Regions from separate parts of the Delftia sp. PX-1 genome, predicted to be linked through region 1. Evidence: riboswitches for the same ligand, from Rfam matches in the RefSeq annotation. Region 1 holds a riboswitch; the other holds the start of a gene.
What was found. A riboswitch is a leader RNA that binds a small molecule or an ion and turns the genes downstream of it on or off. The one in region 1 is predicted to bind glycine.
Positions count from the first base shown of each region.

Region 2: it holds a riboswitch for glycine, as region 1 does, so the genes downstream of both, ACN20X_RS02430 (D-amino acid dehydrogenase) here and gcvT (glycine cleavage system aminomethyltransferase GcvT) in region 1, are expected to answer to the same signal.

Region 1 is NZ_CP184763.1:4,313,469-4,322,108, forward strand. Features, by position in the region: gene ACN20X_RS19800 (sensor histidine kinase) at 1-1,394, shown strand, start outside; gene ACN20X_RS19805 (DMT family transporter) at 1,446-1,937, opposite strand; gene ACN20X_RS19810 (LysR family transcriptional regulator) at 2,036-2,965, shown strand; gene ACN20X_RS19815 (fatty acid--CoA ligase) at 2,981-4,585, opposite strand; glycine riboswitch at 4,755-4,866, shown strand; glycine riboswitch at 4,882-5,000, shown strand; gene gcvT (glycine cleavage system aminomethyltransferase GcvT) at 5,026-6,192, shown strand; gene gcvH (glycine cleavage system protein GcvH) at 6,326-6,700, shown strand; gene gcvP (aminomethyl-transferring glycine dehydrogenase) at 6,772-8,640, shown strand, end outside.
Region 2 is NZ_CP184763.1:507,393-516,032, reverse strand. Features, by position in the region: gene ACN20X_RS02435 (invasin domain 3-containing protein) at 1-1,702, opposite strand, end outside; glycine riboswitch at 2,091-2,201, shown strand; gene ACN20X_RS02430 (D-amino acid dehydrogenase) at 2,295-3,626, shown strand; gene ACN20X_RS02425 (FIST signal transduction protein) at 3,659-4,894, opposite strand; gene ACN20X_RS02420 (PhaM family polyhydroxyalkanoate granule multifunctional regulatory protein) at 4,976-5,920, opposite strand; gene ACN20X_RS02415 (copper chaperone PCu(A)C) at 6,063-6,590, opposite strand; gene ACN20X_RS02410 (hypothetical protein) at 6,687-7,046, opposite strand; gene ACN20X_RS02405 (glutathione S-transferase family protein) at 7,163-7,825, shown strand; gene recD (exodeoxyribonuclease V subunit alpha) at 7,842-8,640, opposite strand, start outside.

The DNA of each region.
Region 1 (8,640 bases):
CTGCTTTCCGTTACCGGCCCGAAGGCCTGTGGCTGCCCGGCGCCGACCAGCCCCAGCATGCGCTGTCCATCGCCTACTGCAGCTTCTGTGTGGTGGCGACGGTGTTTTTCAGCCAATTGTTCGAGTTCCGTCGCCATTGGATCTGGGCTGCGCACCTCTTCAGCGTGGTGGCCTGGCTGAATGCCATCGCACTGGGCCTGGCACTGTTGGGTGGCTATGCGCAGATCTCGCGTGCCGTGGTGTTCACGGCCCTGGTGTCCACATCGTTCGGCGCCGTCTTCGTGCTGTACCTGCTGGTGGTCCGAAGGCAGTGGCAATACCTGCCGGGCGCGCTGGCGTTTGCCGTGCCATCCGCCCTGGGCATCCTGAACCTGCTGAGAACCCAGGGCCTGCTGCCCGATGTCGCGCTGCCATCGGCCCAGATGCTGTGGTTTGCCGGGCGTGTTTCCGAGGCCATCCTGCTGGGAATGGCGGTGACCAACCGCACGCGGGTGGCGGAGCGCGCCCTGCGCAGTGAGCGGATGCAGGCCCTGTCACGCGCCCAGGCGGCCGAGCGCGAGCTGGAGTCCAAGGTGCTGCAGCGCACCGCACAGCTGCAAACGGCCCAGCAGGCCCTGCAGACGGCCTTGCACAGCGAGCGGGAGATGCGGCTGGAACAGCGCCAGTTCTTCAACATGATCAACCACGAGTTCCGCACCCCGCTCACCATCGTGGACGGCGCCGCGACCGAGCTGCAGACGTTCCCGACGACGGACGCGGACTCCCTCATCGAGCAGGCGTCGCAGATACGCAGGGCTTCGCGCCGGCTGATGACCCTGGTGGACACCTGCCTGATCAACGACCGGCTGGACGCGGGCGCGTTCCGGCTGCAACTGGAGCAGACGCCATTGGATGAACTCCTGGAGGAGTCTGCAGAGCTCGTCGGCTGGTCCCGGCGGCATCGCCTGAAACTGGATCTGGAACACGGCCCGCAGCAATGGCAATGCGACCCTGTCCTGGTGCGCATCGCCATCTCCAACCTTGTCGGCAACGCCATCAAATATGCCAAGGCGGGCGACATCACCCTGGCCGCCCGCTGCGATGCGTCCGGTGACCTGCTGATTTCCGTCAGCGACCAGGGACCGGGCCTTGCGCCCGAAGCGGCAGGACAGGTTTTCGAGCCCTATGAACGCGCAAGCGCCACCCGACACGTCAACGGGCATGGCCTGGGCCTGTCCGTGGTCAGGCGCATCGCCAGGCTGCACGCAGGCGACGCGTTCTTCCAGCCGGCTGCCGGAGGCGGGGCCTGCTTTGTCATCCGGCTGGGCCGGTTCCTGCCCGGCACGGCAGATGCCCGCCAGGAATGTCCGCCAGCGGCAAGGCCGGCCGCCGTGCCGCCGGGCATGCCCGCCTGACGCGGGCAAGGCCGGGGCCTTTGCCCCTGAAGCAGGGCGTGCTCGCTGCGCTCATGGCGCCGCCGCTGCACGGGCCGTCCCGCCCTGCACCACCAGCAGCACGCCACCCAGGATCAAGGCCACGCCTGCCAGGCGCGTCGCACTGACCGGCCGTGCGCCCAGGCCCATCAGGCCGAAGTGGTCCACCAGCACCGAGACCACGATCTGCCCCGCCACCACACAGACCAGGAAGCCGCCTGCGCCCAGCTTGGGTGTCACGGCCGCCGCGCTGGCCACATAGATGGCCCCCAGCACACCGCCTATCCATAGCCACCATGGCCCTGCTGCCGCCTGGGCCATGGCCGGAGCGGGCGCGCGCAGCACCCACAGTGCAGGCACCACGACCATGACGCTCACGGCCAGCGAGACCAGCGCGCCCCACAGCGGGTGGCCCAGCAGGCGGCCCACCAGGGCATTGCTGGCAGCCTGGAATGGCAGGATAGCCCCCGCCAGCAGCGCCAGGGCCACGGGAGCAAGGGCGGTGAATGTGCTTTTACCTGTCATGCGGCAAGACCTTTTTTCTTCTGTCAATCGATGCCTGCATGCTCTCGCATCCAGCACGTTGATGGAAATCATTTGTGTGCACGGTCTATATTCATGGCATGGATGAACTGCGCCGGATCGACCTCAACCTGCTGCTGGCCCTGCATGCCCTGCTGGCTGAAAAACATGTGACGCGCGCGGCCCTGCGGCTGCACAAGAGCCAGCCGGCCATGAGCCATTCGCTGGCGCAGCTGCGCGAGCACCTGGGCGACCCGTTGCTGGTGCGGCGCGGCGGCCGCATGGCGCTGACGGCACGCGCGCAAGGCCTGGTGCAACCGCTGGCGGATGCGCTGGGCAGCCTCAACGGCTTGCTGGCACAGGCGGAGTTCGACCCGGCCCACGCACGCGGACGGCTGCGGCTGGCGCTGTCGGACTACGCATCGCGCATCGTGCTGCCGCCGCTGATGCGGCATCTGCGCCAGCACGCACCCGGGCTGGACCTGGCCATCAGCCAGTCCACGCGCGAGGTGATGCTGGCCCAGCTGGCCGATGGCGAACTGGACCTGGCCCTGGGGCCCTTCCCCGACGCACCCGACCTGCCCGAGGGCATCGAGGTGCAGGATCTGTTCCAGGAACAGTTCGTGAGCGTGGCCGACCAAGCCGTGCTGCCGGCACGCGGCGGGCTGTCACTGCAAGACTGGCTGCAGCGCCCGCACGTCATGCTGGCCATGCGGCCCGACGCCAGCGAGGAGATCGAACGGGCGCTGGCCGCCCAAGGCCTGAGCCGCCGCGTGGTGCTGGCCCTGCCCCACTGGAGCGCGGCGCTGGAGGTGCTGGCAGGCACCGACCTCGTGCTGACCGTGGGCAGCCGCGCCATTGGCGACCTGCGCCGCCACAAAACGCTGCGCCGCTTCACTCCTCCGCTGGAGCTGCCCGAGTTCGCCTACCAGCAGGCCTGGCATGTGCGCAAACAGGGGGATGCCATGCATCGGTGGCTGCGCAACTCGATGGCGCAGTGCTGTACTGCGCAGGGGCAAACACAGAAGTAAGTGCAGGCCGCAGCCTCAGGCTGCCACCACCACCCTCAGCAACTGCTTCTGTATCTTCCCGCTGGCCGTCTTGGGCAGGGCCTCGCGGAAGTGGTAGCGGCGCGGGCGCTTGTAGGCAGCCAGGCGGTCGCCATGGACCAGGAAGGCGTCCAGCGCCTCGGCCGTGGGTGTGGCGCCCGGCTTGGCAACCACGTGGGCGGCGACGATCTGGCCCCAGCGCTCGTCGGCCTCGCCGATGACGGCGACCTCGAGCACGTCGGCATGCTCGACCAGGGCGTCTTCCACTTCGCGGGGATAGACGTTCTCGGCGCCCGAATTGATCATGTAGTCGATGCGGTCGCGGATCCAGAGATAGCCGTCGTCGTCGATGTGGCCCAGGTCGCCCGTGTGGTACCAGCCGTGCGCCAGGGCGCGGGTGTTGGCGTCGGGGCGGTTGAGGTAGCCGGCCATCATGCAGGGGCCGCGCACGAGGATTTCGCCCACCTCGCCGGGCAGGCAGGCCTCGGCCGGGTCGGTGGGGGCGTTGTCTTCGCGCAAGCGGGCCACGATGAGGTCATGGCCCATGGAGGGCAGCCCGGCCGAGCCCGCGTGCGAGAGTTGCTCGCGCGGCAGCAGGACGGACATGCAGGGGCCCATTTCCGTGGTGCCGTAGACCTGGACCAGGTCGCTGCCGACCTTGCGCGTCCATTCGCGGATCAGGTGCGGCGCCATGGAGGCGCCGCCGTACTCCACCAGCCTCAGCGCGGGCGCCTGCTCAGGCGAGGCGATGGGTTCGGCCAGCAGCATGGTGATCATGGTGGGCGCCGCGAAGAAGAAGCTCACGCGCTCTTCGCGGATCAGGCGCCAGGCCTCGGCCACGTCGAAGCGGCGCAGCAGCACCTGGGTGGCGCCGGCCTGCAGGCGCGGCAGAAAGCTGGTGTGCAGCTCGGCCGTGTGGTTGAGCGGCGCCATGGCCAGGCCCACGTCGTCGCGCGTGAACTGCATGGTCTGGTGCATGAGGGCGTTGTGCGCCAGCTTGCTGCGGTGCGTATGCAGCACGCCCTTGGGCCGGCCCGTGGTGCCGCTGGTGTACATGAGGATGCAGGGGTCGCTCTCGCGCACATGGGCCTGGGGCGGCGCGCTGCTGCGGCCCCTGGCCAGGGCGGACAGGCGCTGCGTGGCCCAGACCGGCAGCGGGTCGGCCGGGGCATCGTCGGCAAAGATCCAGTGCTCGATGCCTGCGCCAGTGCCGCCGCCTTCGGCCTTGAGCAGGGCCTGGGCGCGTGCGGCCACCTCGCCGCCCTCGTGCTCGAAGACCAGGGCGCGCGCTGCGCCGTCCTTGAGGATGAAGGCCAGCTCCTGCGCCGCCAGCCGGTAGTTGATGGGGTTGAAGATGGCGCCCAGGCGCGCGGCCGCCAGCATGGTGAAGACAAAGGCCGGCGTGTTGTAGAGAAAGGCTGCGACCACGTCGCCATGGCCTATGCCCAGCTCGGCCAGGCCGTGGGCGTGGCGGTTGACTTCGGCATCGAGCTGGGCGTAGGTCCAGGCGCGGCGCTCGCCGCCCTCCCACGCGACCAGGGCTTCCTTGTTCGGCAGGTAACGTGCCGGCCAGGCCAATGTGTCTCCCAGCGTCTGCTGCATGTGCGCTTCTTCCTTCTCGCTCACGAGATTTCATATATCGATGCACCTCAATGTAGGAGATTTTTTAGACAGTTATGCAATTTGCAAATGCATCCATGCAGGCAAGCGCATGGAGTTGCAGTCGGCCCGCGGAAATCCCGAAGCCGCGCGGACGCTGGCCGCAGCTAGAATGCGCCGGTCAGGAGAGAGTGCCCGCCCGGCCGCAATGGTCACAGGCAGCGGCACCGCCGAAGGCGCAGGGTTCGCCCCGAACGCTCAGGCAAAAGGACTGGCACCGCCTGCCGCCACGGCCGCAGGCGTTCCTAGCTGGAGAGAGATGCAGGGCACGGCGGTGTGCCCCATCCACCGAAGGAGCAAGCCCCACGCATGGAAGGTGCGGGTGAATCTCTCAGGTAAAGCGGACAGCAGGGCAGCACATCCCGGAGGACCGGGATGGCGTTATGCCTTGTTCCTTGCCTGAAAGAGAGCCCTCCTTGTCCGCTGCCTCCACCACCGATCTGCTCAGGACCCCGCTGTTCGACCTGCACCAGGAACTGGGCGCGCGCATGGTGCCGTTTGCCGGCTACTCCATGCCCGTGCAATACCCGCAGGGGCTGATGGCCGAGCATCTGCACACCCGCGAGGCGGCAGGCCTGTTCGATGTCTCGCACATGGGCCAGATCAGCGTGCGCGGTGCCGACGCCGGGGCCGCGCTGGAGTCGCTGATGCCCATGGACGTGCTGGGACTGGGCGAACACCGCCAGCGCTACGGCCTGCTGCTCAATGAGGCGGGCGGCATTCTGGACGACCTGATGTTCGTGCGCCGCGAGGACGACCTGTTCCTGATCGTCAACGGCGCCTGCAAGCATGAAGACCTGGCGCACATCCAGGCCCGCATCGGCCAGCGCTGCGAAATCGAGCCCCAATTCGACCGGGGCCTGCTGGCGCTGCAGGGCCCGCAGGCCGCAGCCGCCATGGAGCGCCTGCTGCCCGACACGGCCGGCCTGGTGTTCATGACGGGCGGCCACTTCGACTGGGAGGGGGCCGAGCTGTACATCACGCGCAGCGGCTATACCGGCGAGGACGGCTTCGAGATCTCCTTGCCCGCCAGCCACGCCGAGGCCTTTGCCCGTGCCCTGCTGGCCCAGCCCGAAGTCAGGCCCGTGGGCCTGGGCGCGCGCAATTCGCTGCGCCTGGAAGCCGGCCTGTGCCTGTACGGCAACGATCTGGACACGACCACCACCCCGGCCGAGGCCGCCCTGAACTGGGCCGTGCAGAAGGTCCGCCGCGCAGGTGGCGAGCGCGAAGGCGGCTTTCCCGGCGCGGCCACCGTGCTGGCCCAGCTGCAGTCGCCCGAGCTGCTCACGCGCAAGCGCGTGGGCCTGGTGGCCCTGGAGCGCGTGCCCGTGCGCGAAGGCACGGAGCTGCTGGATGCCGGCGGCCGCAAGGTCGGCCAGGTCACCAGCGGCCTGCTGTCGCCCACGCTGAACCAGCCCGTGGCCCTGGCGTACGTGGAGCCGGTCAGCGCCGCCGTCGGCACCACCCTGCAGGCCATGGTGCGCGGCAAGGCCGTGCCCATGCAGGTGCAGGCCACGCCCTTCGTGGCGCCCCGCTATCACCGCGGTTGAGGACAGCCTGCGCGCTTGGCGTGGATCGAGTTCGGCGGATTCGTTTTTCCTGCCATCGCATGCCGCTACAGTGCGCACTGACCTTTCTCAAACCGCCTTTCACAGGTTTTTTCAGTTTCTATCGGAGCAAGCCATGAGCATCCAGTATTCCAAGGACCACGAGTGGATCAACGCCGCCAACCCTGACGCGGCCATCGTCGGCATCACCCTCCACGCGCAGGATGCGCTGGGCGACGTGGTGTTCGTCGACCTGCCCGCCGTGGGCACCAGCTTCAACCAGGGCGATGTGGCCGGCGTGGTCGAGTCCGTCAAGGCCGCCGCCGATGTCTACATGCCCGTCAGCGGCGAGATCGTCGAAGTCAACGAGGCCCTGCGCGACGACCCCTCCCTGGCCAACAGCGACCCGCTGGGCGAAGGCTGGTTCTTCAAGGTCAAGCTCAGCGACGCAGGCCAGCTGGCCGCGCTGCTCGACGAAGCCGCCTACACGGCCTTTGCCCAGAGCAACTGACGCCACTTTCCGGCCAGGACGGGCGCCAGGGCCCGCCCTGGCGCTTTTCAGCTTTTGAGACAGGTCCCTCCATGCTGATGTCCTCCACCCAGCCCCTTGCCGCCCTCGAGAACGCCACCGAATTCGTGGCCCGCCATATCGGCATCGCGCCCGAAGACGAGGCCCACATGCTCAGCGCCATCGGCGCGGCATCGCGCGATGCGCTGATCGACGCCATCGTCCCGCCCTCCATCCGGCGCCACCAGCCCATGGCGCTGCCGCCAGCGTCCACCGAGGCCCAGGCGCTGGCCGAACTCAAGGCGCTGGCAGGCCGCAACCAGCTGCTCAAAAGCTTCATCGGCCAGGGCTACTACGGCACGCACACGCCCGGCGTCATCCTGCGCAACATTCTGGAGAACCCCGCCTGGTACACGGCCTACACGCCCTACCAGGCCGAGATCTCGCAAGGCCGCATGGAGGCCCTGGTCAACTTCCAGACCATGGTCTGCGACCTGACGGCCATGCCGATTGCCAACGCCTCCATGCTGGACGAGGCCACGGCGGCCGCCGAGGCCATGACGCTGGCCAAGCGCTCCGTCAAAAGCAAGAGCAACCGTTTCGTGGTGGCCGGCGATGCCCACCCCCAGACCATCGAGGTGATACAGACGCGCGCCGCGCCGCTGGGCATCGAGGTGCTGCTGGCCAACTCGCTGGAGGAATGGAACCAGCTGATGGAGGGCGACTACTTCGCCGTGCTGGCCCAGTACCCTGCCACCAGCGGCCGCATCGACGATCTGCGCGCCGACGTGGACAAGGCCCATGGCAAGCAGGCCGCCTTCATCGTGGCCACCGACCTGCTGGCGCTGACCCTGATCACGCCGCCCGGCGAATGGGGTGCCGACATCGTGGTGGGCACCACCCAGCGCTTTGGCATGCCCATGGGCGCCGGCGGCCCGCACGCCGCCTTCATGGCCTGCCGCGACGAGTTCAAGCGCTCCCTGCCCGGCCGCCTGGTCGGTGTGAGCGTGGACGTGCACGGCAAGCCCGCCTACCGCCTGGCACTGCAGACGCGCGAGCAGCACATCCGCCGCGAAAAGGCCACCTCCAACATTTGCACGGCCCAGGTGCTGCCCGCCGTGGTGGCCAGCATGTACGCCGTCTACCACGGCCCCGAGGGCCTGGAGCGCATCGCCCGCCGCGTGGCCTCGTACACGGCCATCCTGGCGCGCGGCCTGGCCGAGCTGGGCGCGCCGCTGCGCGAGGCGCCCAGCTTCGACACGCTGAGCCTGCACACAGGCGCGGCCACCCAGGCCATCGTGGAGCGTGCCGTGTCCCTGGGCGCCAACCTGCGCGTGTATTTCAAGGAATACCTGTGCATCTCGCTGGACGAGACCACCACGCGCGCCGATGTCGAGCTGCTGTGGAAGATCTTCGCCCGGGACGGCCAGGCCCTGCCCAGCTTCACCGCCTTCGAAAAGGGCGTGGAGCCGCTGATTCCCGACGGACTGCGCCGCAGCAGCGCCTTCCTCACGCACCCGGTGTTCAACACCCACCGCTCCGAGACCGCCATGCTGCGCTACATCCGCCAGTTGTCGGACAAGGACCTGGCGCTGGACCGCAGCATGATCCCGCTGGGCTCCTGCACCATGAAGCTCAACGCCACCAGCGAGATGATTCCCATCACCTGGCCCGAGTTCGCCCAGGTGCACCCCTTTGCCCCGGCCGACCAGCAGCAGGGCTATGCGGAACTGGACAAGCAGTTGCGCGACTGGCTGTGCCAGGCCACGGGCTACGCCGGCATCAGCCTGCAGCCCAATGCCGGCAGCCAGGGCGAGTACGCGGGCCTGCTGGCCATCAAGGGCTGGCATGCGAGCCGGGGCCAGTCGCACCGCAACGTCTGCCTGATTCCCAGCAGCGCCCACGGCACCAACCCCGCCAGCGCGCAGATGGTGGGCATGCAG
Region 2 (8,640 bases), 2.6 Mb from region 1:
TGCCAATCAACCCTGGTGCCGTACCCGTACCACCAATATTCACCCCGTCCCCGCCGCCAGTGAAGTTGTTATCGGTCACCGTCACTACCTGCGTCGTGCCTGAGGCTGCCATATTCAACGTTGGTGCCGACACATGCATTGGCGATGAAGTGGTATAGGCGGCAATAGGCAGCGAGAAGGTATTACCCGTCACGGCAAGACCAGTTCCATTGTCCAGGTTGATCGTTCCATCAACCGACACCACGGCCCTGGGCGCATTTCCACCAGTCGGGCTCAGTGCGATATTCGAATCTTTGATCGTCAATCCGTTGACGGTCATGTTCGACATGACCTGGAAGAACTGCTCGAGCTGCATTCCCCCGATAGGGTTGGGCAGATTCGTTACCGTGAAATTATCGACAACAATGTTGGAAACCGTGCCTCCTGTACCGTTGCTTGCGGCAACGGAAATGGCCGAGCCCTTGTTATTGCCGTAATTTCCATTCCATATCGCGGAATTGATCGTGCTATTGGTAAAGAATACGTTTTGTGCGCCTTGATGAATCTCCGCGTACAGCTCGCAGTTGAACGGCGTCCCCTCTCCCGCAGGGGTTGGAGCCACATTCACCAGGCCGACGCGATCAATGGTGATATTGTTCGCCGTGGAGCCAACGACGAATACCGCTTCGCCACAGGTCATATTGGGCGAATTGGTGAGCGTGATGTTCTTCCCACCAAGATAAAAAGTTTCCCAGGGGGAGTCCGCCCAGTTCTGGACTTGTATGACTCCCCCGAAATCGATGGTCAACGATCCCGTGCCGGCTGGCACGGTGCCTTTGAGCCAGTACCAGGCACCACCGGCACCAGTGGTGGTGCCCGTATCGCCGCCGCTGATCATCTGGCTTTGACCACAGGCATTGGTGGCCCCCGTCACGGCGCCGGACTGGGCTCCGCTGATGAATGTATTGGCACAGCGCACGTAAACCGTCTGATTGTCGACATACGGATGGAGGTTTCCCGCCGCATCCTTGGATGTCCCGCTCTGTATGGTCCGTACCGACGTGGTCAGTGTCGGCGCAAAGACGATGGAAACATCGGCACTCGGATCCAGCGTTTGCAGCGTGTAGTTGGCTGCCTGAATGGCAGCTCGCAGCGTACATGCGCCAGCAAAGGTGCCCCCCAGCGTGCTGACGCAGGTGGTTGGTGTCGTTGCATTGGCATTGGGAGCGTCGCTGTTGTCGGTGACCGTGAAGACGATGGTCGCCGCCAGTGCCGTGGATGAGATACCCGCGCATGAAAGCAGCAGCAAAGAGAAAAGGCACTTCGCTGCACGCCACTTGCGAAAAAACGCCGAACCAGGCAGGCGATTGAGAGCATGCATGATATTCCCCGTTTTCTCAAGGAGATATGACAGGAAAATGATTTTCCCAATGGCAATGGCCATCAGTTGTACCCAGCGCATTTGCATCGCCGTACCTCGAATAGTTCTATTTGAATCACGAGCCCACAACTCACCTTGCAGCCGGTGAGTTTGGAAGCAAAATTTTTCGCGCAGATCCTGCGCGTCAATCAAAAAAAGGCGGATTTCCATCAACGCTTGCGCGCTGCTCCACTGCCCATTGAGCGGACACACCTTCAGTCGGGTTTGCGACGCAAAACATTCCTCCCTCGACAAACCATATTCACCGTGCTTGTATTTTTTCAGTGATGGACCAGTTTCCATGGACCCGCACCTGTGCAACGGTAAGTCGCCTATCAGACATATATACAACCCATGGTTAACCCATGCAGGTCCAATCGACCAGAACAAGCACTGACAAACCACTGCACATATCGATAGGCTAAATCATGTTTTTTTCTATTTCAATAGTTTTTTTACATGAAACCGAAGACTCGTACCAGCGCTACGAGGGAGGCGCTTGAGCGATCTAGGGAATACCCTGAATCAGCCACACCACATACAGGTAACTGGTGGTATCCCCAATACGACTGGAGCTGGCTGCGCAAGCCCCATAGAATCGCCCCTGCAGGAGAGCAGGCGGGCGCCACGGTGCCGAGCCTCACCGAAGGCGCAAACTCCCATACACGCTCAGGTTCCGTACTGCAAACACAACATGCCGTCTGGAGAGCCGCCGCACGCAATGTGCGGCGCACCGAAGGAGCAAGCCCCGTTCCCATGGACGGCGGTGAATCTCTCAGGTACCAAGGACAGGGGGAGCGGCAGCTGCGTCACGACGGACGCCGGCTGCCTGCTATCCAGACCATAGCGGCCAGCTTTCGCGTGACCCGGCACATGCCTTTGAAAGGGCATCGTCATGCGCGTCATCGTTCTCGGAGCCGGTCTGATCGGCACCACGTCGGCCTACTATCTGCAATCCCTCGGTCATGGAGTGACCGTCATCGACCGCCAGGCCGCGCCCGGCGCCGAAACCAGCTTCGCCAACGGCGGGCAGATCTCGGTCAGCCATGCCGAGCCCTGGGCCAACCCCGGCGCACCGCTGAAGCTGCTGGGCTGGCTGGGCCGGCAGGATGCCCCCCTGCTGTTCCGCCTGCGCGCCGACATGCGCCAGTGGCTCTGGGGCCTGTCCTTCCTGCGCAACTGCACGCCCGCGCGCACGCGCCACAACATCCGGCAGATCGTTCGCCTGGGCACCTACAGCCGCGAGGCCCTGCAGCAGCTGCGTGCCGACACCGGCATCCAGTACGAGCAGCGCATGCAGGGCATCCTGCACTTCTACACGAACGCCCGCGAGTTCGAGGGCGCGCTCAAGCCCACCGAGCAGATGCAGGCCCTGGGCTGCGACCGCCGCCTGATCGATGCCGACGAAGCCGTGCGCCTGGAGCCGGCCCTGGCCCATGTGCGCGGGCAGATAGCGGGCGCCACCTATACGGCCGAGGATGAATCAGGCGACGCCAACCTCTTCACACGCGAGCTGGCGCGCATCGCCGCCGCCACGGGCGTGCAGTTCCGCCAGAGCCACCACGTGACGGCGCTGCGCACCACGGGTGCGGGCGCCAGCCGCCATATCGACCATGTGGAGGTGACCAATGCCGATGGCCGCTATGAACGCATCCAGGGCGACGCCTATGTGCTGGCCATGGGCTCGTTCAGCCCGCTGCTGGCCCAGCCGCTGGGGTTGCGCCTGCCCATCTACCCGGCCAAGGGCTACTCCGTGACCCTGCCGGTGCTGGACCCCGCCAAGGCCTACCAGGTCAGCCTCACGGACGACGAGTTCAAGCTGGTGTTCTCGCGCTACACGGGCGCGCAAGGCGACCGCCTGCGCATTGCGGGCACGGCCGAGTTCAACGGCTACGACCGCAACCTGGACCCCGTGCGTTGCGAGGCCATCGTGCGGCGCGTGCAGCAGCTGTTCCCCGGCGCCGGCGATACCGGGCGCGCCCAGTTCTGGAGCGGCCTGCGCCCCGCCACGCCCAGCAATGTGCCGCTGATCGGACGCTCGCCCATCGCCAACCTGTTCCTGAACACCGGCCACGGCACGCTGGGCTGGACCCATGCCTGCGGCTCCGGCATGGCGCTGGCCGACCTGGTCAGCGGCAGGCAGCCAGCCGTGGATTTCGATTTTCTGGGAGCCGTAGCCATGGACCCGGATCGCAGCGCAGGCACGGTGCGCCCGCGCGCGGTCTGAGGTGCGGACGGCGTGTACGGCGTGTACGACGCCTAGGCAGTGAACACCGTCAACACCCCGGCGAAGCGGTGCAGGCGGGCGTCCATGATCTCGGCTTCGGCGACGAAGCCGATCAATGGCACATCGCCCAGTGCGTGGCGCAGGGTGCGCAGTTCGGCATCGGGGCCGCCGAACAGGCCGCCGCCGCGGCCCCGGCAACTGATGTAGATGGCGCCACGGATGCGGGGCTGTGCCTCGCCTTCGGGCGCCGCCTCCTCGGGCTCCGCCGCATCGCGCAGCGCAGCGCCCAGTTGCAGCAGTTCCTGGCGCGCGACCTGGGCCTGGCGGCGGCAGAAGATCACCGAATGCCCGGCCTCCACGGCCGATGACAGGGCGACGCCCTGGCGCAGCGGGTCCAGGCCAACCAGGGTCAGCACCTGGGCCTCTTCGGTCAGCACGCCGTGGGCCAGGCCCCGGCCCGGCGGCGCAATGGCCGCCAGCGTGGTGCGGACCGTGGTCAGCGCGGGCTGCCAGTCGCTGCCTTCCAGCTCCACGCCCAGCAGTTGCAGCAGGCGCTGCAGGGCCGGATCGCCATCGAGCCCGGTGACCAGGGCCCCGCGCGCCTCGGTGATCTCCAGCCCCTCGCCCAGCGGCACGCAGCCCTGGGCCATGCCCGTGATGCAGGGCACGCCGGCACCGAAGGCCACGCCTGAAAAGCCGCCACGAAAAATGCCGCGCGCGTCCGCATGCTGCGCATGCAGATCCTCGGTGCGGCAGGCGATCTGCACGCCCTCCACGCCATCTTCCCCGTCATCGCCCACGCCGCCGAACAGCAGGCCGGACTCGGTGCGCTCGGACAGCTCGTACAGCAGCTCGGCCAGCTCGGGCTGGCCGCCTGCGGCATGGACCAGGGCCGAATGGGCGGTGAAGCCGGCCTCGCCGCCAGGCGCATGCAGGGGCGCCAGGCCCGAATACAGGCGGTAGTGGGCGGCCGGTACATCCAGCAGCATCACCGCGAGCGCGGTTCCTGAAAGGTACTCATGCGACATGGCCAGAACGCCGCCGGCCGAGCAGCCGGCCCAGTCCGCCACATGGGGCAGGGCCCTGGCCAGATGCTGCAACAGCGGCCGTGCGTGGGCGGCATGCGCATGGGACAGGTACACCAGTCCCAGACGGGGCCGCTGCGCGTGGCCGGGCCCGGCCATCTGCAAGCGCAGCTGCTGCAGCACCGCGTCGGCCGCGGCGCGCCAGTCGGAATGGCTGGCATGGCCTACAGGAAACAACGACATACCAACCTTCTTTCTAGCCCCGCCAGCACCCGGCTTGCGGGTGGCTGGGGCCTTGCGCATCCATGGGTCCGGCCCGATCGGTCAACGCGCCGGCCGGCTCTTGGCTGCCGGCTTGCTGGCGGCCGGCGCCTTGGCTCCAGCCTTTGCAGCGGTTTTCCTGGCAGCCGCTTTGGCGGGAGCCTTGGCAGCGGTCCTGGGGGCTTCGGCCTGCACCGCAGCCTTGGCCGCCGGCTTTGCGGACGGCGCCTTGGCAGGGGAGACCGCCGCCGCCTTGCCCGCCTGCGCAGCAAAGGCGCTGGCCTGTGCCGCCATGCGGTCCATGGTGGCCTTGGCCAGGTCCCCGGCCATGCCGGTGGCGCGCTGGGCGGCCGCCACGGCCTCCGGGGCCATGGGCTCGGCCATGGCCTTGGCGGCGATCTGCTGGAATTGCTGGGTCAACGCGCCCCACCACTGCATGGCCTGGCCCATGGCGGCGGCCTGGGCGGACTCGTCCTTGGGCGCCGCAGTCTCCGCGGCTGCGGGTCTGTCGGCGGCCTTGGCCGCCTCGGGGGCTGCAGGCGGCGCGGCAGCGGCCTGTGCGGGCTCGGGCTGCGGCTTTTCCTTCTTGCTCGCCCGGCTGGCGGCCGAGGACATGGGCCAGTCCGAAAGGTCGCCCTGCCCCGCGCTGGCGGCGCCCTTGGCCGCGGCGGTGGCCGCGGCGGTTGCGGCTGCAGGGAACTGGAAGGCCTGCGCCAGCTCGCCCATGCTGACGTTCATGCCCTGCAAGGTGGACAGCGTCATGCGCTGCACTTCCAGGGCCTGGATGGTGGCGGCCAGCGCCTTGCCGTTCTGGTCGAGCCAGAACTGCACGGCCTTGAGTTCGGTGATGCGCTTGTCCACCTCTTCGATGCTCACCGTGGGCGCCACCCATTCGGGCAGGCGCCCCAGGGGCCGGGCGGTGGCCGATCCTGCACTCTGGGCCAGGCCCTGCAGGAAGTCGAAACCGGGGATGAACTTGCCGAAACCGAAGGAGGACGCATCACTCATGGCAGCACTCGCTAGGACTGGGTTGGAAGAACATGCCGGTGAAGCACACCGGCCATGCGCTCAGCTTAACCCAGGCACACGCCAAGTCCATCGCAAGTCATGCACGGCCCGCTGCGCACAAACCCGGTGGATGACAAAAAGCTCAGTGGGAGTGGCCGGCATGTCCGCCGTGTCCGCCATGCGCGCCGCCCTGCGCAGCCGATGCCGCACCTGCGCCGGGCGCCATGGCGCGCACGGGGACCTGCAGGCTCAGGCGCGAGGTCTCGCCCTTGGCGTCCTTGAACACCAGGGTGATGGGTACCTGACTGTCCTTGAGCAGCGGGCTCTTGAGCTGCTGCAGCATGACGTGGTAGCCGCCGGGCTTCAGGTCCACGGCCACGCCCTTGGGCAGGTCCAGGCCGTCGATGGCGCGCATGCGCATCACATCGCCTTCCATCTTCATTTCATGCACCTCGGCCACGCCGGCGGCGGGCGACTCCACGCCCACCAGGCGCAGCGGCTCCTCGGCCGTCAGGCGCATGAAGGCGCCCGTGGCCTGCTGGCCCGGCACGCTGGCACGCGCCCAGGCGGCGTCGGCCTTGACATGGGCCGCATCGGCATGGGCATGGGCCAGGCCCATGGACAGGGAGGCGGCGATCAGGAAAGGGGTGGTCCATTGACGCAGTGTCATCACGGTTTCTCCAGAAATTTCAATGCATTGCGGCACGGTCTTCGTGCCTTGCAAAAAGGGTTGGCCAAGCGAAGGAAGCGGGAGTGAATCCGGGAGTCACCGGGGCGGTGCGCGGGCCTGGGGCAGGGCCGGCATGGCCACGCTGTGGACGGAGGCCGGGTGCGCCCGTGGCTGCGCATCTGCCACCAGCGGTGCCGGGGCCGCACTGCACCGGGCGGGCGGCGGCGCCAGCGGGGGCAGGCACAGCGGGCAGTCGATGCCGTGGCTGCCGGCAAGGGCATCGTCCTGACCGGCTGGCGAGGGCACCCAGACCGATTCGCCAGCGGCCGAGCACAGGCGCTCCCAGCCCGAGGCGCGCGCCAGCGGCGCAAACGCCGATGCCAGCGCCACGCACAGCCACAGGCCCAGCGCCCAGCGGGCGCAGGCAGCCAAGGTGGAGGGCAGGCGAAGCGGCATGGCGTCATTCTAGGGGTCTGCCCCAGGACGTCATGTCCGTGACCCCGCCAGGCCCTGCCCGCCCCTACCATCGCAGGCGCATCCCCCAGCCCTCACCAACACCCTAGGAGACACCCATGCTCACCCTGTGCGGATTCGCGGCCAGCAACTACTACAACAAGGTCAAGCTGGCCCTGCTGGAAAAGCAGCTGCCCTTCAACGAGGAACTGGCCTGGCTGGGAGAGACCGACATGGCGCTTTCTCCGCTGGGCAAGGTGCCCTACCTGCGCATCGACGACGGCCGGGGTCTGTGCGAGTCGGCCGCCATGGTCGAGTACGTGGAGACGCTGTCGCCCTCGCCGGCCCTGCTGCCGGCCGACGCCTTCGAGGCCGCCAAGGTGCGCGAGCTGTGCGTGTACCTGGACCTGCACCTGGAGCTGGTGGCGCGCATCCTCTACCCGCAGGCCTTCTTCGGCGGCCAGGTCAGCGACTCCACCCGGGAGCGCACGCTGGCCCAGCTCGACAAGAACGTGGCGGCCTTCGCCAAACTCGCGCGTTTCTCACCCTTTGTGGCGGGCGACAGCTTCACGCTGGCCGACTGCTGCGCCATCGTCCACCTGCCCCTGGTCAGCGCGGCCAGCAAGATCGTTGGCGGCCGCGACGTTCTGGCCGACCTGCCCGTGCGCGAGTACCTGGCACGCATGGCCGAGCGGCCCACGGTGCAGCAGGTCAATGCCGACCGCAAGACCAATACGGCGCTGATGATGGCCCGCTACGCCAGCGACAAGACCCCGGCCTGAGGCGCGGGGCCTTCACTCACTCCTGCAGCCAGCGCAGCAGCCCGCTGGCGCGCTGCGTGGGGCTGCCAACGGCCGAGGCCAGCAGGCCCGGCACCTCGGAGAACAGCGAGAAGGCCTGGCGGGCGCGCGTGATGCCGGTGTAGACCAGCTCGCGCCCCAGCACGCTGCCGCCGCGCGAGGGCAGCACCAGGGCGGTGTGCTCGAACTCCGAGCCCTGGCTTTTGTGCACCGTCATGGCGAAGGCGGTCTCCACATGGGCCATGCGGCTGACGCCGACCGAGCGCAATTCGTCGCCCTGCAGGAAGTAGACGCGCAGCAGCTGCCCTGGCTGCCCCTGGTGCGCTCCCGGCAGCGCAATGCCGATGTCGCCGTTGAACACGCCCAGCTGCGCGTCGTTGCGCGTGACCATGACGGGACGGCCCGCATACCATTCGCCGCCTCGGTGGATCACGCCCTGCGCATCCAGGGCCTGCTCCACCGCGCGGTTGAGGCCGGACACGCCCCAGTCCCCCTCGCGCACGGCGCACAGCAGCCGGAAGCGCTCGAAGGCCTGCAGCACAGCGACCACCCAGGCGCGGTGCGCTGCCTCGTCGGCGCCGGCCGCATCCGGCCGGCCCTGCAGCGCCTGGGCATAGAGGGCATAGCTGGCAAGACCGCCACGCCCGTGCACGGCCAGTTCGGTCACGGCGTGCACGCCGCCGCCATGGCGTTCCCACAGCTCGGAACCTGCGCCGGCTTGCGTGCCGGCATCGAGCAGGGCCTGGGCCTTCACCGCCTCACCGGCATTCACGGCGTGTGCCAGCTGGCCGATGGGG